Regions from separate parts of the Streptomyces sp. NPDC058000 genome, predicted to be linked through region 1. Evidence: riboswitches for the same ligand, from Rfam matches in the RefSeq annotation. Region 1 holds a riboswitch; each other region holds the start of a gene.
The links. Region 1 has a riboswitch for cyclic di-AMP ahead of ACFVT2_RS32160 (NlpC/P60 family protein). Riboswitches for the same ligand answer to the same signal wherever they lie in the genome.
Positions count from the first base shown of each region.

Region 2: another riboswitch for cyclic di-AMP. It lies ahead of ACFVT2_RS29270 (peptidoglycan DD-metalloendopeptidase family protein); the one in region 1 lies ahead of ACFVT2_RS32160 (NlpC/P60 family protein).
Region 3: another riboswitch for cyclic di-AMP. It lies ahead of ACFVT2_RS30960 (transglycosylase family protein); the one in region 1 lies ahead of ACFVT2_RS32160 (NlpC/P60 family protein).

Region 1 covers NZ_JBHVQS010000047.1:12,910-19,258, reverse strand. Annotated here, with positions in the region: gene ACFVT2_RS32170 (peptidoglycan DD-metalloendopeptidase family protein) at 1-1,346, shown strand, start outside; gene pcrA (DNA helicase PcrA) at 1,459-3,993, opposite strand; cyclic di-AMP (ydaO/yuaA leader) riboswitch at 4,228-4,414, shown strand; gene ACFVT2_RS32160 (NlpC/P60 family protein) at 4,422-5,555, shown strand; gene ACFVT2_RS32155 (hypothetical protein) at 5,743-6,096, opposite strand.
Region 2 covers NZ_JBHVQS010000038.1:60,768-67,116, forward strand. Annotated here, with positions in the region: gene ACFVT2_RS29260 (PP2C family protein-serine/threonine phosphatase) at 1-344, shown strand, start outside; gene ACFVT2_RS29265 (DUF2332 domain-containing protein) at 537-1,730, opposite strand; cyclic di-AMP (ydaO/yuaA leader) riboswitch at 2,157-2,313, shown strand; gene ACFVT2_RS29270 (peptidoglycan DD-metalloendopeptidase family protein) at 2,544-3,851, shown strand; gene ACFVT2_RS29275 (aldo/keto reductase) at 3,954-4,919, shown strand; gene ACFVT2_RS29280 (hypothetical protein) at 5,007-5,309, opposite strand; gene ACFVT2_RS29285 (PrsW family intramembrane metalloprotease) at 5,581-6,349, opposite strand, start outside.
Region 3 covers NZ_JBHVQS010000043.1:51,630-57,978, forward strand. Annotated here, with positions in the region: gene ACFVT2_RS30940 (exopolyphosphatase) at 1-627, opposite strand, end outside; gene ACFVT2_RS30945 (DUF501 domain-containing protein) at 624-1,226, opposite strand; gene ACFVT2_RS30950 (septum formation initiator family protein) at 1,348-1,863, opposite strand; gene eno (phosphopyruvate hydratase) at 2,118-3,398, opposite strand; gene ACFVT2_RS30960 (transglycosylase family protein) at 3,746-4,426, opposite strand; cyclic di-AMP (ydaO/yuaA leader) riboswitch at 4,434-4,609, opposite strand; gene ACFVT2_RS30965 (transglycosylase family protein) at 4,859-5,932, opposite strand; gene ACFVT2_RS30970 (cytochrome P450) at 6,165-6,349, opposite strand, start outside.

The DNA.
Region 1 (6,349 bases):
CCGGCGGTTACAGCGGTTACGACACCGGGAGCTTCGCCACCGGCGGCTTCGACGGCGGGGCGTACGGCACCGGAAGCTACGACACCGGCAGCTATGGCACCGGCGCTGCGTACGGCACCGGGGACGACCTCACCGGCGGTTATCCCACCGGGAGTTACCCCACCGGGAGTTACGCCACGGCCGGGTACGACACCGGCTACGGGACCGCGGCCTACGACTCCGGCGCCTTCGCGGCCGCCGCCACGGCCGTCCAGGAACCGATCGACTACGAGGCCACCGCGGTCTGGTCGACCACGGACTACACCGACTACACCGGCCGGTCGCACGACCCGGCCCCCGGCGTCCCCGCCCCCGGCATCCCGGCCCAGGCGGGCCCGCCCGCGGCCGACACCGTCCAGTGGGACGAGCCCCTCGTGGCGTTCACCCATGAGACCGGCGACGACGATGCCGCCGCCCCGCCCGGCGCCGAGGCCGCCACGGCCGACTCCGCGTCGATCGCCGAGGCGATGACGCAGGCGATGCCCGTCACTTCCCTCCCCGACGACGACGCCCCTGCCGGCCAACGGGTCAGCGGCCCCCCGGCGGGCAAGGCCGTCCGCGGCGGCAACCGCGGCCGGCGCCGCCAGGCCAAGCGTTCGGCGCTGCTGACCGTCGCGGTGCCCTCGGTCGCCGCGATGGGCGTCTGCGCGGCGGCCGCGGCCTCGGTCAGCCAGTTCGGCGGGGACAGTCAGGACAGTGCGACGACCCAGGCCGCCCCGGACGCCGGTTCCGCGAAGCGGACGACGGCGGCCAACAAGAAGCTGGACAGCCAGCTCGCCGGACTCAGCGCCAGCGCCCAGGACTTCCGCGAACGGGCCAGCCGCACCCAGGAGCGGCTGGACCTCAAACAGCGGCAGTCCGATGAGCGCAAGCGCAAGGAGGCGGAGGCGGCCCGCAAGGAGGCGCTGCGCCCCAAGTTCGTCCTGCCGGTCACCCAGCACGGCCTGAGCGCGCTCTTCGGCCAGGCCGGGGTGAACTGGATGTCGGTGCACACCGGCATCGACTTCCCGGTCAGCTACGGCACCACGGTCATGGCCGCCACCGACGGCACCATCCGCACCCAGTGGAACTCCGCCTACGGCAACATGGCGATCCTGACCGCGCCCGACGGCACCGAGACCTGGTACTGCCACCTGAGCAGCACCAAGATCCGCTCGGGTTCGGTCAAGGCCGGCGACACCATCGCCTACTCCGGCAACTCCGGTAACTCCACCGGCCCGCACCTGCACTTCGAGGTGCGGCCGGGCGGCGGCGCGGCGGTCGACCCGATCCCGTGGCTCCGCGCCCACGACCTCAACCCGTACTGACCCCGCGCGCCGCGCACGTAGCCGGAGGGGCCTGCCGCACATCGCGGCAGGCCCCTCTCCGGTTCTCCTCGCCCAGGGCCCCTCTGAGGCTTCCCCGGGGCTTCCAGAGGCCCTAGAGCTTCTCCACCGGCGCGTACCGCAGCAGCAGCCGCTTGGGCTTCTCGCCTCCGAAGTCGATGGTCGCCTCGGCGTTGTCCCCGCTGCCCTTGACGCCGACGACCGTGCCGAGCCCGAAGCTGTCGTGGGTGACGCGGTCGCCGACGGCCAGCGAGACCACCGGGCGGTCCGCGGCGCGGCGGGTCGCGAAGCCGCTCGGCCCCTTGGACCGGGCCGACGACAGTGACGCCCCGATGCCGCCGCCGAAGCCTCCCCCGCCCGAGGAACCGCCCGACGACAGCCCGCCCATGGACGCGGACGGCGTCGCGGGACCCGTGCGCTTCCACTGCACGTACTCGTCGGGGATCTCTTCCAGGAAGCGCGAGGCCGGGTTGTACGAGGGCTGGCCCCAGGCGCTGCGCATCGTCGAGCGGGTGACGTAGAGCCGCTCACGGGCGCGGGTGATGCCGACGTAGGCGAGCCGACGCTCCTCCTCCAGCTCCTTGGTCTGGCCGAGCGCCCGCATGTGCGGGAAGACGCCGTCCTCCATGCCGGTCAGGAAGACCACCGGGAACTCCAGGCCCTTGGCGGTGTGCAGGGTCATCAGGGTGATGACGCCGGCGCCCTCCTCGTCCTCGTCCGGGATCTGGTCGGAGTCGGCGACCAGGGCGACCTGCTCCAGGAACTCGGCGAGCGTGCCGGGGCTCGGGGCGGCGGCCGCATCGACGTCGGTCGCCTCGGCGTCGGCCGCCGGCGCTGCGCCCTCGCCGCGCTCCTGCTCGAACTCCAGGGCCACCGAGGCGAGTTCCTGGAGGTTCTCGATCCGGGTCTCGTCCTGGGGGTCGGTGGACGCCTGGAGTTCGGCGAGGTAGCCGGTGCGCTCCAGCACCGCTTCCAGGACCGTGGCGGGGCCGGCCCCGGACTCCACGATCGTGCGCAGCTCCTCCATCAGGGTGTTGAACCGCTTGACGGCGTTGGCGGAGCGGGCGGCCATGCCGTATGCCTCGTCGACCCGGCGCAGCGCCTGCGGGAAAGTGATCTTCTCGCGCAGCGCCAGGGCCTCGATCATCGCCTCGGCGCGGTCGCCGATACCGCGCTTGGGGACGTTGAGGATCCGGCGCAGCGGGACGGCGTCCTCGGGGTTGGCCAGCACCCGGAGGTAGGCGAGGATGTCGCGGACCTCCTTGCGCTCGTAGAAGCGCACGCCGCCGACGACCTTGTAGGGCAGTCCGACCCGGATGAAGATCTCCTCGAAGACCCGGGACTGGGCGTTGGTGCGGTAGAAGACCGCGACGTCGCCGGCCTTGGCGTCGCGGGCGTCGGTGAGCCGGTCGATCTCGTCGGCGACGAACTGGGCCTCGTCGTGCTCGGTGTCGGCCACATAGCCGGTGATCTTCGGGCCGGCGCCGGCGTCCGTCCAGAGGTTCTTGGGGCGGCGGTTCTCGTTGCGCTCGATGACGGCGTTGGCGGCGGAGAGGATCGTCTGCGAGGAGCGGTAGTTCTGCTCCAGCAGGATCGTGGTGGCGTCCGGGTAGTCCTCCTCGAACTGGAGGATGTTGCGGATCGTGGCGCCGCGGAAGGCGTAGATCGACTGGTCGGCGTCACCGACCACGCACAGCTCGGCGGCGGGCGTCTCGGGCGTGCCCGGGCCGACCAGTTCGCGGACGAGGGTGTACTGGGCGTGGTTGGTGTCCTGGTACTCGTCGACGAGGACGTGGCGGAAGCGGCGGCGGTAGTGCTCGGCGACGTCCGGGAACGCCTGGAGCAGGTGGACCGTCGTCATGATGATGTCGTCGAAGTCCAGGGCGTTGGCCTCGCGCAGCCGCGACTGGTACATCGCATACGCCTGGGCCAGGGTCTTCTCAAAACCGTCGGCCGCCGTGCCCGCGAAGCTCTCCTCGTCGATGAGCTCGTTCTTGAGGTTGGAGACCTTCGCGCTGAAGGACTTGGGCGGGAAGCGCTTGGGGTCCAGATCGAGATCGCGGCAGACCAGGGCCATCAGGCGCTTGGAGTCGGCCGCGTCGTAGATCGAGAAGGAGGAGGTGAAGCCGAGCCGCTTGGACTCGCGGCGCAGGATCCGCACACAGGCGCTGTGGAAGGTGGAGACCCACATCGCGTTGGCCCGCGGGCCGACCAGGTCCTCGACGCGCTCCTTCATCTCGCCCGCGGCCTTGTTGGTGAAGGTGATCGCGAGGATCTGGCCGGGGTGGACGTGGCGCTCGGCGAGCAGGTGGGCGATGCGGTGGGTGAGCACCCGGGTCTTGCCGGAGCCGGCGCCGGCGACGATCAGCAGCGGGCTGCCGCTGTGCGCCACGGCGGCCTTCTGCTGGTCGTTGAGCCCCTCCAGGAGCGCCGCCGGGTCGATGGGCGGGCGGGCGGCACCGTCGCGGTAGTACGGCTCCCTGGGGGCGGGCGCGTCGAACTGCCCGCCGAAGAGGTCGGCGGGGACCTCCTCCGGGGCCGGACCGGGCTCGTCCTCGGGCGGCGGCGGGGGCTCCTCGTCCGGGGGGCCGAGGTCCGCCAGGAAGCTGTCGTCAAAGAGGCTGCTCATCGCCCACCGAGTCTAGGCCGCCGCACTGACAACCGGTCCCGGAGTCCCGGATTGGCCGGTACCGCTCCGGATCGGGCAATTCCTTGTGCGACCTGGGGCAAACCCGGGGCCGCTCACATTCAGGTCACAAAAAGGTTTCGGGCATATCGAACACCAGCCTTCACAGAAGCCACACGAGTTGGCTACGGTCTCGCTCGGGCAGCCCGCCGTCCCCGCGGACGACAGCGTTCGCACGGGCCGCCCCCGCCGAGTCCGGTCCTGCCCTCAAAGGCACCCGGAGCCGGGGACCCACCAGCACCACCGGGGTGAATCGACCGGTGCGACCGTCGCCAGGCGGACGCACCAGTCGTAGGGCAAGCCTTCCGTCAGCAGACCGCCCGAACCCGACAGCTAACCCGGTAGGCGGTCCACGGAAGGAGTCGCCGGCCTTGGCGTCCCATCGCAAGCCGCGCACCCCCATACTCGCCACGCCCGGCGGCCGTCGTACGGCAACCGGGCTCACCACCGCCGCCCTCGCCTCGGTCACCCTGCTCTCGCAGACCGCGAACGCGGCCCCGAAGGCACCCCAGCCGACCGTCGAAGAGGTCAAGGCGAAGGTCGACGGCCTCTACCAGCAGGCCGAGGTCGCCACCCAGAAGTACAACGCCGCCAAGGAGAAGGCGGACGGCCAGCAGCGCACCGTGAACCGCCTGCTCGACGAGGCGGCCCGACGCGCGGACAAGATGAACGAGTCCCGGCGCCGGCTGGGCGCGTTCGCCTCGGCGCAGTACCAGAGCGGCGGGATCAGCCCGACCGCCCAGCTGATGCTCGCCAAGGACCCGCAGCAGTTCGTCGACCGCAACCATCTGATGGAGCAGTTGACCGGGCAGCAGAAGCAGGCGATCACCGACTACCAGGAGCAGGCCGCGGCCGCCTCCCGCCAGCGGGCCGAGGCCACCAGCAGCCTGGAGAGCCTCCAGCAGTCGCAGACGTCCCTGAAGGAGAACAAGAGAAGCGTTCAGACCAAGCTGGCCGAGGCACGCCAGCTGCTGTCCCGGCTGACCGCCCAGGAGAAGGCGCGGCTGGCCGAACTGGAGCGCCAGAAGGAGGCCGAGGCCGAGCGCAAGGCCGCCGAACAGGCCCGCAAGGAGCGGCAGCAGCAGCCCAGCGGCGGCAGCAGCAGCGGCTCCGGCCAGGGCTCCGGGGGCGGCACGTCCGACAGCGGCTCGTCCTCCACCAAGGCCCAGAAGGCGCTCGCCTTCGCCCGCGCCCAAATAGGCAAGCCGTACGTCTGGGGCGCGACCGGGCCCAGCTCCTATGACTGCTCGGGGCTGACACAGGCCGCGTGGAAGGCGGCCGGGGTCGACCTGCCGCGCACGACCTGGGACCAGGTCAAGGTCGGCAGCCGGGTCGGCACCAGCGATCTCCAACCCGGCGATCTGGTGTTCTTCTTCAACGACATCAGCCACGTCGGGATGTACATCGGCGGCGGCCAGATGATCCACGCCCCGCACCCGGGCGCCAGCGTCCGGGTGGAGTCGATCTACTACATGCCGATCTACGGCAGCGTCCGGCTCGGGTAGCCGGCATGCGGGCGCGCACCCCGCGCCCGCGCGGAACCCACCCCCCACAGCCACCCCCCACACGCCACCGCGCGGTCATCCTCCGCCTCCGGAGTACGGAGCGGGATGACCGCGCGGTGAGCCGTTGGTACGGCGGTGCGGCGCCGGGGCCGCCGGGCGGGGGCCGGGGGCCGAGCCGCCGGGGTGCTCAGGTCCAGAGCACCGCGATGAAGATGTTGAGCATGGTGAGCCCACCGACCGCGCCGAAGAGCGGCTTGGCGAGCTTCTCCTCGTCGCGCTTGACGTAGACCAGCGCCAGGATCACCACCAGGACGGCCATCTTGATGCCGATCTTGATGTTGTTGAGCGAGTGGCCCTGCATCTGGTTCAGGCCGACCATCACGATGCCGGTGACCAGCATCGTCAGCGCACCGTGCAACATGGCCGGCACGAAGCGGGCGGTACCCGCGCTCATCGCCTTCATCTGGGTCAGGAAGCCGCCCAGGAGAGAGGCGATGCCGATGATGTGCAGCGCGACGAAGACATTGATTACTACGTCCATAGTGCTGGATCGTATCCGCCCCATAGCACGCTCTTTCCGGCAGGGCGCCCGTGATGCCCGCTTCGGTCAGGGCCCGCCGCTCCCGCCCCTCCCCCGGCCGCCGGCCGGTCATCGCCGCGCGGCAGTCGCTCGGAATCGGACAATGCCGGGCAAGGGGGGTCCACACCGTGACCCCGGGCTTAGCTTCCTCCTGCAGACGACCGGGCCCACACCCCGCCGGTCGCATTCGCCCCGCAGGGAAGGAAGTGACGGC
Region 2 (6,349 bases), on a different contig from region 1:
ACCCGCCCCCTCTGCTGCTCACCCCGGACGGCGGCCTACGGGAGCTGACCCCGTCCACCGCCGCGCTGCCGCTGGGTCTGAGCGACATGGCGGGCTGGCCGGACCGCGCCGACGAGACGTTCTTCCCGGCCGGGGCGCTGCTGCTCCTGTTCACCGACGGGGTGACCGAGGCCCGCGACCGGGCCGGCCGGTTCTACGACCCGTGCGCCCGGTTGCGTGGCAGCCAGTACAGCGGGCCCGGCGACCTGTTGGACGTGGTGGTCGAGGACGTCGCCCGGCATACCGGTGGGGGACCCGCGGACGATATGGCGTTGATGGCGGTCCAGCGGCCCTTGGAGGCGTAGCCGGCGGGCTGGCCTTCGGGACGGGACGGGACGGACGGGACGGGGTGGGCGGTGCCTGTGGGCGGTTTTCAGGCGGCTTTCAAGGGCCCGGCAGTCCGCAGCTCGCAGTCCGCAGTCCTCACGGACGGGGCGGCAACGGGGACGCGCCCCCCGGCCCGGTCCCAGGGCCGGTCGGGGCGCGATCGGCCCGCGCTACGGCAGCGGCGGCCGCAGCCAGTGCACGCTCTGGCCGTGCGGGCCCGTCAGGGCGACCGGACGCTCGTCCACGGCGAGGGTCAGCAGCATCGCGTCCGCCGGCCCGAGGGAACGGTGCTCCGGCGCGGTGATCCACGGCAGCACGCTGTGGTGCTCCTGGGAGATCCAGTGCCCCCCGCCGTCCCGCTCGGCCAGCAGCGACCGGACGAGCCGGGCGAACTCCTCGCGCCGGGCCGGCGGAAGGTAGGTCAGCACCGCGCTGTGGAAGATGACGAGCGTCGCCTCGGGCGGCGCCTGGGCGGCCAGCGCCGGCAGCTCGTCGATCAGGTCACCGCGCACCAGAGTGGGGCGGGGCGACGTCCGCACCGCTTCGACGGCCGCCGAGAGCCGCGCCGTACGGGCCTCGTCACCGGGCCATACGAGGGCGCGCAGCCAGCGGAGGTCGTCCGGTTCCCCGACCGGGTCGAGCGGGTCCAGGTCGATGCCGCCGCGCCATACGATCTCGGGCAGCTCACCGGGCAGCACCGTGGTGCCGTCGTCGCCTCCGGGTGCGGCCCCGCTGGTGCGGCAGGTGAAGGTGACCGGGGTGTCCGGGGCACCGCCCTCGACGGGCGCGCCATGGCTCCCGTAGTCGCCGTGGCTCCCGTGGCTCCCGTGGCTCCCGTGGTCCCCGTGGTCCCCGTGGGGTCCCTCCTGGACGTACCGGTAGCGGTACCGGTCCGGGTGCAGGCACAGCCCCGCCGACGCCCCGACCTCCAGGAGGGCCAGCGGCTGCGGCAGACGGGCCAGCAACGGCAGCAATGTGGCGCAGCGGGCCGGTTCATTGGTCTGGGTGGAGCGTCGCATGATCACCGCGCGGACCTCGTCCCAGTGCCGGACCGTCCACTCGCGCCAACGCCCGTACGCCGCCTCACCGCGCGGGCCCAGCTCCGCGTGCGGACCGTCGAGGTAGCGCACCGCGGCGAGCAGCAGGTTCGGCTGCTGCTTGTTGCCGGCCGGCAGCGAACCCGCCAGCAGTTCGCAGAACTCGTCGTCCTGGCCGATCCGGGCGGACAGTTCCTCGTGCGCGTCGGACTGTCCCCGCGCCTGTTGCCAGGAGAACTGCCGGTACCGATCCGCCACTTCCCGTGGGTTGTTGACGGTGTTCCCGGCGGTCCCGGCGTTTCCGGTGTTCGCGACGTTGACGACCATGAGGCGACGTTATCCTCCTCACGTTCCGTAACTGCGGGGCGTCCCTCCGCATAACGACTCACGCACAATCATCACGAGATCGTTTGGCGGGGCGGTACCAACTCGCCCTGTTTGCGGCCGGGCTGGGGGTAAAAGTCCATGCCAGAGCTTCCTCGGGGGGCTTGCGGAACCCCCGTGGATTCGTGGGAACGCTTGGATTTCCCGCACCGTCTCTATTACTGTCCGATAACGGAGCGCGGTCGTCCCAGCCGTCGCCAGTGGCGGCACCGTGCGCCGACGCCGAATCCCGTACGCGCTGTTCCCGCACGTCCAGAACGACCTTTAAAGCCACCCGCCCGAGCCGGCTGTTCGCACGGCGCGACCGGTGTCCCCGATCCGTGTCCTCGACCCGAGTCGAGTCGCCCGGATCGACCGGTTCCGAGGGGCCTGTCGGATCCGCCTGGAATTGCTGGGAATTGAGTCGAGGGAACCGGGGAACCACCCTCTTGGGGTGAATCGGGCGCCTCTCGCCAGGGGGCGCTCGTAGGAGACCTTCCTGCTCCGAACCCGTCAGCTAACCCGGTAGGCGAGAAGGAAGGAAAGGAGTGCGCCCCCGTGGCGTCCAATAGGCCCGCCCCTCATGCTCCGTCCGCGTACGGCCTTGGTGGCCCCGCCGACTTCGGCGGCTCGGTCGGCTTCGGCGGCCCCGCCGGGCCCGGTGGTCCCACCGGCCTCGCTGTTCCCACCGCTGCCGGTGATCCCACCGCTGCCAGTCATCCCGCTGGTGTCGGTGCTCCCGTTGGCTCGGCCCATGTCCAGCCGCCCTACGGGGAGTTGACCGATCGGCGTCCGCACCAGGGCGCGTTCTCCCACGACCTGCTGGTCCCGGAACCGCTGCCCCAGGGGGCGCCGTCCCCGGGCGTACCGGTGCAGGGTGCGCCGGTGGCGGGCTCGCTGCCCGGTGGCGAGCCGGCGCTCGGCCTCGAAAGCGAGGGCGCCGACGGCGAGGGCGCCGATGAGGAGGGGTTCCCGGTCGACGAGTCGGGTGTCGGCGACGGAGCGGCCCGTCTGGTCCGCGGCAAGCACCGGGTGGCCAAGCAGCGCGGCGGTGGTCTGGCGCGCGGCGGCACGGTGCTGGGCGTCGGCGTGATCGCGGCGGTCGGCGCGAGCGGGGTGGCCGCGGCCGAGGGCCGACCGCCGGTGCCGATATCGATGCCCGACCCCGGTGGGCTGGTCGATGACGCCGCCGGCGCGCACCAGGACGCCGCGCCCCGCCCCGGTGCCAGCCCGTTGGCGGCCGGCGGCGGTGTCGCGCACGCCCCGACGGCCGCCACTTCGGCGGTCGCCGCCCCCTCCAGCCCCTCCGCACCCCTCTCCCAGGCCATCGCTCCTGGTGACGGCGCGCAGGGCGCGGCCGAGGCGCTGCGCAACCGCATCCTCCAGCAGGCCGACGGCCGGCCGGGCGCCGCGGAGCACGCCGCCGTCCTCCAGGCGGCCCACGACACGGGCGCCCAGCAGGGGGCCGCGGAGCGGGCCGCGACGGGCGAGGAGAAGCCGGCGGCAGCGCCGGAAACGACGACGGCGACGCAGCCAACAGTCGAAACGGCAGCCGAGACGGCAGCCGAACCAGCGGCTGAATCGGAAGCCGAAACGGCAGCCGAGCCTCAGGCAGGGGCGGAAGCCGCGCCCCGCACGGCGCCGGAGGCCCGTCCGGCGCCGCAGGCCGACCGGCCCACCGACGCGGCGAAGCCCTTCGCCGCCCCGGTTTCCTCGTACACCCTCGCCGCCGGCTTCGGGCAGACCGGCGACCGCTGGGCCGCGGACCACACCGGCCAGGACTTCACGGCCCCAACCGGCACGCTGGTCACGGCAGTTCACGACGGGACCATCACCCAGGCGGGCTGGGCCGGCGGCTACGGCTACCGCATCGTCCTCACCCTCGACGACGGTACGGAGCTCTGGTTCTGCCACCTGTCCTCGATGGTCAAGACGACGGGCCGGGTCCACACGGGCGACGTCATCGGCCGTGTCGGCGCTACCGGGAACGCCACCGCTCCGCACCTCCACCTGGAGGTCCGCCCGGGCGCCGGCGCCCCGACGGATCCGCTGCCCTGGCTGCACGGCCACGGGGCCACCGTCTGATCGATCCGGCCGGCTGCCCACGCCCCGTGGGCAGCCGCCGGGGAGCGCCGCCGGTCTCGGCCGCGGGGAACAACTCCCCCTGCGCCGACGTTGATACCGAACATGACCGTGACACACGCCCAGAGCTCAGCCCCCACTCCCAAGCCGCTCGGTTCGCTGTCCGTCTCCCCGCTCTGCCTCGGAGGCAACGTCTTCGGCTGGACCGCCGACGAGGCCGAGTCCTTCGCCGTCCTCGACGCCTATGTGGCCGGCGGCGGAAACTTCATCGACACCGCCGACGTCTACTCGGCCTGGGTGCCCGGCAACAAGGGCGGTGAGTCCGAGACCGTCATCGGCAACTGGATGGCGGCCCGCGGCAACCGCGACGAGGTCGTGATCGCCACCAAGGTCGGCGCCCACCCCGACCACAAGGGCCTGTCCGCCGCCACCATCAAGACCGCCGTCGACCTCTCCCTGAGCCGTCTCCGCACGGACTACATCGACCTCTACTACACCCACTACGACGACGAATCGGTCGAGGTGGGCGAGTTCCTGACCGCCCTCGACGAGCTCGTCCGGGCGGGCAAGGTCCGGGAGATCGCCGCGTCCAACATCTCCGCGCAGCGCCTACAGGAGTCGCTGGACTTCTCCGACCGCGAGGGAGTGGCCCGCTACGTCGCCCTCCAGCCGCACTACAACCTGGTCTCCCGCGACACCTACGAGGGCGAACTCGCCGACGTGGCCGCCCGTAACGGCATCGCCGCGGTCCCGTACTACGCCCTCGCCTCCGGCTTCCTGACCGGCAAGTACCGCCCGGGCGGCAGCGTCGACAGCGCCCGCTCCGGGAAGGCCGCCGGGCACCTGGAGACCGACCGCGGCCGCCGCGTCCTCCAGGCCCTCGACACCGTCGCCGCGGCCCACGGCGCCGAGGTGTCCACCGTCGCCCTCGCCTGGCTCGCCGCCCAGCCGACCGTGGCGGCCCCCATCGCCAGTGCCCGCACCCTGGCCCAGCTTCCGGCCCTGCTGGCCGTCACCGAACTCGCCCTCACCGACGTCGAGGTGGCCCTCCTCACGGCGGCATCGGCCTGACCCAGCACGATGTGCGGGGGCCCTACGGTCCCCGCACACCGCAACGGTGTCAGGACACCCCTCGGCGGTCGGTCCGCCGGCCCGGCCTCATCCGCGCCGGTCCGCCACCGCCCACGAGGCCAGCGCGACCCCGCCCGCCACCGCGAACACCGAAGGCCACGCCCCGATCTTCTTGGCCAGCGGGTGCGACCCCGCGAACGCCGCCACATAGGCACCACTCAGCGCGGCAGCCGCCTTCGTACCGGCCTTCTGCTGCCAGCCGCGAGCGGCCACCGCTCCGGCAGCCGCCAGTGCCACCCCACCCAGCGGCCGCTTCTTGGTCCACCGGGCCACGCCGTAACCGCCCACCAGCCCCGCGGCCGCCACCACACTCGTCGGAATCCCAGCCATCGCAGAATCCTCCCTTTCACGGACAACTCCCAGGAGCCTACGCGCGGCCCTCGCGCCGTCCGGGAGCACGGTCCACCGGGGCACGGAAGGCCCGACGGGCCCGGATGCTCCTAGCGGCGATGCCTACGGGCTGATGCCTACAGGCCGGTGCCTACCGGCCGATCCGCCGGGGGACGAGGATCCGGCAGGTACGCGGTCATCCTGCCGAAGGCCGGTGAGGCCGGTGAGGCCGGTGAGGCTGGTGAGGCCGGTGAAGGCCAGGGGAGCCCGATCAGCGCTGGTCACCGTTGCGCGACCGGGCCCCGTGCCGCAGGGCCGAGGCGCGGCGGGGTGCCGTCCCGGCGGGGCCCGGCGCCCCCTCCGGCGGGCTCGGTGTCCCCGTTCCGCACGCCCACGCCTGGAGCAGCGCCGGACCGGCCCACGGCCGGTACTGCCACAGCCGCTCCAGGAGTTCGCGCTCCCGGGCGGTGAAGTCCGGGGACGGGCCCGCCAGGTGGGCGCGGCGGCGGTGGAAGGAGAGGGCGGTGGCCAGGGTGGTGTAGGCGGTGACGGCGCGGGCGGCGGCCGGGCCGTGGGTGCGGCGGGCGATGTCGCGGGCCAGGGCGCGGGTCCTGAGCGAGGAGAGCGCGGTCGGCTCGGGCGCGGCGAGCCAGCCGGCGGCGGCGTACGGGGCGAGGTACACCCGGACGGACAGCAGTTCCTGCCGGCGGGCCCACAGCGCCAGCCAGGTCAGGGCCAGCAGGACCGGCACCATGCACACGCCGTAGATCGTGAGGAAGCCGGCGTCGCCGAGGCTGGAGGCGGCGTTCCACACGCCGTGCAGCAGGATCGCGGCGGCCAGGCCGAGGAGGACGAGCGCGGCGCGGGCACCGCGGCGGCGCGGGTAGCGGGTGGCGGTTATCCCGAGCGCCAGGCCGGTGAGGATCGTGAAGAGCGGATGCGCGAACGGGGAGACCACGATCCGTACGAAGAAGGTGCCGGCGGTGAGGGAGCTCAGACCGGTGTGCCCCATGGACTGGTCCTCGCCGAAGGCGCTGCCC
Region 3 (6,349 bases), on a different contig from region 1:
GGTCAGCGGGACGGTCTCCTCGGCGCGGTCCAGGGCCGCGGCGATGTCGGCCTTGATGGCGGCGATCTGCCCCGCCGTGGGCGGGTCGGAGACCTCGCCGTCGTGGAGGAGGTGGCGCTCGGTCATCCGGACGCAGCCGACGTCGACCGAACGGGCCGCCCGGACCGTCCCTTCGCCGAGCACGAACTCGGTCGAGCCGCCGCCGATGTCCACGACGAGGTAGGGGAGTTCGATGTGCGGGTGGCCGGTCAGTTCCTTGGTGGCGCCGATGAAGGAGAACTCCGCCTCCTGGTCACCGCTGATCACCTCGGGCTCGACGCCCAGGATGTCCATCACCCCGCGGACGAACACGTCGCGGTTCTCCGCGTCCCGGGAGGCGGACGTCGCCACGAACCGCAGCCGCTCCGCGCCCAGCCCCTTGATCACCGCGGCGTACTCCCGGCAGGCCGCGAAGGTGCGTTCCAGCGCCTCGGGCGCCAGCCGCCCCGTCCGGTCCACGCCCTGGCCCAGCCGGACGATCTCCATCCGGCGGTCCAGGTCCTTCAGTTCACCGGTCTCCGGGTCGAGATCGGCGACCAGCAGGCGGATGGAGTTGGTACCGCAGTCGATGGCGGCGACCCGCTTCACTTGGCGTCTCCTTCGGGACCGTCAGCGCCTTCGGTGGCGTTCCGCTGGGTTTCGGAGGTGTGCGCGGGGCTCGGGCCGCCCTCCGCGCAAGGCGTCACGCAGGGGCCCTTGCGCCACCACTCGGGGAGCATCGCCAGGGCCTCGTCGCCGAGCGGGTTGACGCCCGGGCCGGCGGCCAGCGAATGGCCGACGAGCACGTGCAGGCACTTGACCCGGTCGGGCATCCCGCCCGCGCTCGGGAAGCCCTGGAGCACCTCGATGGCGTCCCGCCGGCGGATGTAGTCCTCGTGGGCCGCGCGGTAGGCGGCGGCCAGTTCCGGGTCGTTCGCCAGTCGCTCGGTCATCTCCTTCATCACGCCGTTGGCCTCCAGCGTGCCGATCGCGGATGCGGCGCGCGGGCAGGTGAGGTAGTAGAGCGTGGGGAAGGGGGTGCCGTCCTCCAGGCGCGGCGCGGTCTCCACGACGTCCGGCTGCCCGCACGGGCAGCGGTGCGCGATGGCGCGCAGGCCGCGCGGCGGGCGGCCGAGCTGGTCCTTGAAGGCGGCGATGTCCGCGGCGGTGGGCTCGGTGGGCTCGGTCTGGGGCGGGGCGGTGTCCATGTGCGCTTTCGGTGGGTGGCGGAGGGACTGGGCGGGTGGCGGACGGCGGGCAGCCGGTGGCGTCCCGTAGGGCCGCGTGCGGACCCGCCCGTACAGTCTCGCCGGTACCGGCCGGTGCGGGCTACCGCTTGTCCGCGACGGCGGCGTGAGCCGGGTCAGCCGCGTGAGCCGTGCCGGCGGCGTGAGCCGTGTCGGCCCTGTCCACGGATTCCCAGAGCTTGTCGTACCAGGGGAGCTGGGCCGCCTTGGCCGCCTTGGGTGCCGCGCGGACACCGGAGCCGTCCTGGACGATGTACCCGGTCTCGCCCGGCATGATGTAGTGCAGGTGTCGGCGGGCCTGCTGCTGGACGTACGCCGGGTCCTGCCAGCGGGCCTTCTCGTCGCGCAGCCGGTCGAGCGCGGCGGCGGCGTCCTGGGCCTTGCGGCGCTGGTCGGAGATGTCCGAGCGCTGGGAGATGTACTGCCTTATCGGGTAGGCGAGGGCGACCACCAGCGAGCACATCACCAGCGCCAGCAGGGCGGCGCGGCCGGTGAGGCGGTTGCGGCGGGGCCGCCGCTTGGCGCGGTAGACGCGGGCGGCGGCCTGTTCGCCGAGCGCCTTGAGCCGGGTCGCGGTGGAGAACCGGTCCGCGGGCACGTCGCCTCGCCTCCCCTTCAGCTTCCGTCCCGACGTCGTCACGGCGACCATCATGACGTACGTCCCCGGCAACGGTACGGGACCGGCGCCGGGGACGGTGCGCTTCATCGCGGCGTTGCTCCCCCGTCGAGTCCTCGGTCGAGTCCTCGGGAGCGCAGCCGGGCGGTGCTGTGGTGCTGCCGTGCGGCGCGCGGGTCGCCGACGGCGGGGTGGTCGTCAGCCCGTGAAGCGCTGCACGCCGGGCTTTGAGGGGGTCAGCCCTTGAAGCGCGGGAAGGCGCTACGACCGGCGTACACCGCGGCGTCGTCGAGGATCTCCTCGATGCGCAGCAGCTGGTTGTACTTGGCGACGCGCTCGGAGCGGGCCGGGGCGCCGGTCTTGATCTGGCCGCAGTTGGTGGCGACGGCGAGGTCGGCGATGGTGACGTCCTCGGTCTCACCGGAGCGGTGCGACATCATGCACTTGAAGCCGTTGCGCTGGGCCAGCTCGACGGCGTCCAGGGTCTCGGTCAGCGAACCGATCTGGTTGACCTTGACCAGGAGGGCGTTGGCGGAGTTCTCCTCGATGCCGCGGGCGAGGCGCTCGGGGTTGGTGACGAAGAGGTCGTCGCCGACGAGCTGCACCTTCGCGCCGAGCTTCTGGGTGATGACGTTCCAGCCGGCCCAGTCGTCCTCGAAGAGCGGGTCCTCGATGGAGACCAGCGGGTAGGCCGCCACCAGCTCCTCGTAGTACTCGGTCATCTCGGCGGCCGAGCGCTCCTTGCCCTCGAACTGGTACTTGCCGTCCTTGTAGAACTCGGAGGCGGCGACGTCCAGCGCGAGCGCGATGTCCTGGCCGGGGGCGTAGCCGGCCTCCTTGATGGCCTCAAGGATGAGGTCGAGGGCCTCGCGGTTGGAGCCCAGGTTGGGGGCGAAGCCGCCCTCGTCGCCGAGGCCGGTGGCCAGGCCCTTGGCCTTCAGGACCTTCTTGAGGGTGTGGTAGACCTCGGCGCCCCAGCGCAGGGCCTCGGAGAAGGACTCCGCGCCGATCGGCGCGATCATGAACTCCTGGATGTCCACGTTGGAGTCGGCGTGCGAGCCGCCGTTCAGGATGTTCATCATCGGGACGGGCAGGACGTGCGCGTTCGGGCCGCCCAGGTAGCGGAACAGCGGCAGGTCGCTGGCCTCGGAGGCGGCGTGCGCGACAGCGAGGGAGACGCCGAGGATGGCGTTGGCGCCCAGCGAGCCCTTGTTGTCGGTGGCGTCCAGGTCGAACATCGCCTGGTCGATCAGCCGCTGCTCGGTCGCGTCGTAGCCGACGAGCTCCGGGCCGATCTGCTCGATGACGGCGAGGACGGCCTTCTCCACGCCCTTGCCGAGGTAGCGGTTCGGGTCGCCGTCGCGAAGCTCGACGGCCTCGAAGGCGCCGGTCGAGGCGCCGGACGGAACAGCGGCACGGCCGGTGCTGCCGTCGTCGAGGCCGACCTCGACCTCGACCGTGGGATTACCTCGCGAGTCGAGAATTTCGCGGGCTACGACGACGTCGATGGACGGCACGTTGTCTCCTTCATGGGTGTCTGGAGGTCTCGGCATGAGCCTAACGGCCCCGGGCGGATCCGCTCGCCTGTGGCCCGCTCCGTGGGACGGAATTACCCAACAAGCTGCCCAAAAGCCCAGTTCACGGGAGGTTTCCGCACGATGTTCGCTATGCGGGGAACGCCGCGCCCGGCCGCCCGGGGCATCGGGAAACGCTGCACGTCAGGACGTGTGCCAGCCGGGCGGCGCCGGGCAGGTGGACGGGCCGCGGCGCGGCGTCCGGACCCGGACAACGAAAGAAGCCCCGCCGTGGCGCGCTCGGGGGTACGCGCCGCGGCGGGGCAGCTCTCTGGGGCAACCGGGACGGCTCAGATGCTGAGCTTCTGGCCCGGGAAGATGAGGTTGGGGTTGCCGCCGACGACGGACTTGTTGGCGGCGTAGAGCGCCTTCCAGTTGGTGCCGTGCGCCTTGGCGATCTTGGCGAGGGTGTCACCGGACTTGACGGTGTAGGTGTCACCGGAGCGGTGCGAGTGCTGCGGGGCCGGCTGGGCCTTCTCGACCTTCTCGCGGACCGGGGCGGACTTCTTGGTGGTGCCCTGGGTCTGCTTGCGGGCCTCGGAGGCGCCCTGGCTCTTCTTGACGGTGGCACCGGAGGTGTCGACGTTGGCGGCCGGGCCACCAGCGGTCAGGTTGCCGGCGCCGGCGCAGGTCCAGGCACCCGGGCCCTGGAGGGCGAGGAGCTTCTCGGCGACGGCGATCTGCTGGGACTTGGTGGCCAGGTCGGCGCGGGCCGCGTACTGGGTGCCACCGGCGGCGGCCCAGCTGGAGTTCGAGAACTGCAGGCCACCGTAGTAGCCGTTACCGGTGTTGATCGACCAGTTGCCGCCGGACTCGCACTGGGCGACCTTGTCCCAGGTGGCGACGGAGGCGGCGGAAGCGGAGGTGGCGCCCAGCAGCGGGACGGCGACGGCGGCGCCGGCGACACCGGCCAGGGTGGCGACGCGGACGGCCTTGGAGCTGCGGCGGTGCTTGCCCTTGTTGATCAGCATCGTGCGTTCGTTTCCTCACCGACGCCTACGAGGTGAGCTGTCGGGTTCGGGCGTGAGCTGCCCGGCCGTGCGTGCCGCGGATGCGACACGCAGGGCTTCACCCCAAGCCGGTCGACCCGTTTTCACGGGCGGGGCCGGCACTTACCTTGGGTCCCCCGCTCCTGCCTTCGGCGCTTGCGCGTCGTCGACTCCAACCGCCGGCAGGACTCGGCGTGCGATCGGAGGGCCCGCTTTGGCGAGCGGTCCTGACCGTAAGCAGTAATCCCGTTGGTGTTCAAACCCCATCTTCTGAACCAAGTTGACCGTTTTTGATCATCGCGGCCAGCATTTCCGCAGGTAGGCCCCAGTATGGAAACGGGGGACGGGCCTGGACCCATCCCCCGCAACGAGAGCCATATCTCACTTTTACGAAACCGGGCGAACCGGCGGTAACTACCCCTGGGGTCGGCCGAGATCGAGCAGCTGACCGGGGTGGATGAGGTCCGCATCGGAGCCGATGAGGCCCTGGTTGCGGTGGTAGAGCGCGGGCCAGCCGCCCGGCAGGTCATGACTGTCGGCGATCGCTGACAGGTTGTCACCCGGGCGTACGCGGTAGCTGCCGTCCGCCGGGGGCGTGCGGGGCGCCTCCCCGCCGCGGGAGGCGTGCCGGCCGCTGCCGCCGTCCCGGTCGTCCCCGGCGTCCGCGCCACCGTCCGGCGCGCCGCGGTGCTTGCCGGTGGCGGGCGGCGCGGCGGGGTCACCGGGCTCGGTGGAGCCGGACGGAGCCGGGGAAGCCGGGTCGGACGGGGAGGTGGACGGCGTCCCGGACGGGGACCCGGTGGGCGCTCCGGAGTCGGACGGGGCGGGGGACGCGGACGGGGAGTCCGTCGGGCCCGGGGTCGCCGGGGGCGGGGTCACCGGGGGCGCGTCCGGGGCGTCGGTGCCGGAGTCGGAACCGGTGCCGGAGTCGGAGCCAGTGCCGGAGCCGGCATCCGTACCGGTGTCACCGCCGGAACCACCGCCGGAACCACGGCCGGAATCGCTGCCGGACGGCTCGGGGGTCTTGGTGGCCGGGCCGTCCTCGCCCGGGTCCCCCTTCGCGCCGGAGGCGTCCCCGGTCGCGTCGGAGTCGGAGGGGGCGCCGGTGCCGGTGTGGCGGTCGGTCGGGCGCGGCGTCGGCCGGCTGGTGGGGCCCGGGTCGACGGCGGGCTTGCGGCCGCCCTTGGTCAGGCCGGCGTGCACCGCGCAGCTGGGGAAGGCGTCCGGGCCGCGGTCGTCGAGGATCGCCTGGCCCACGGCTATCTGCTGGGCGCGGCTGGCGAGGTCGGGGCGGGAGGCGTAGGCGGAGCCGCCGTAGTCGTCCCACATCTCCTGGGTGAGCTGGAGGCCGCCGTAGAAGCCGTTGCCGGTGGCGGAGCTCCACATCCCGCCGCTCTCGCACTGCGCGACGCGGTCCCAGGTCGGCGCGTCGGCCGCCTGGGCGCCGCCCGCGGTGAACAGCGGCAGGGCCAGGCCCGCGCCGGTCACTCCTGCCGTGACAAAGATGGCCGGTGCTTGTCGGGGGCGACGATGCCGGCCGTTCCCGGAACGCATGCGGTTGCCTTTCGCGCGGCGGTTGAGTTGTCGGACCGGTGTCGGCGAGGTACCGGGCGGCAGCCCGGGGCCGGCCCCGATCGTCGGTGGAAAGGTAGCCGGGGTTACGGGCAGTCACAAGTCGGTGTAGCGGAGATCACGCGATGGTCACGTAGCTGACTGGGCGTCAGTTATGGAGTGATCCCTGGTCAGGACGCGGTTCGGGCGTGAACTCCACCGGCAGGGTGCGCAGTCCGCGCATGATGAGCCCGCCGCGCCAGCGCAAATCGTCTGGTTCCGCCGCAAGTCGGAGGTCCGGGAGTCGGGTCAGCAGGGTCGCCAGGGCGGTCTGCCCTTCGAGTCGGGCCAGTG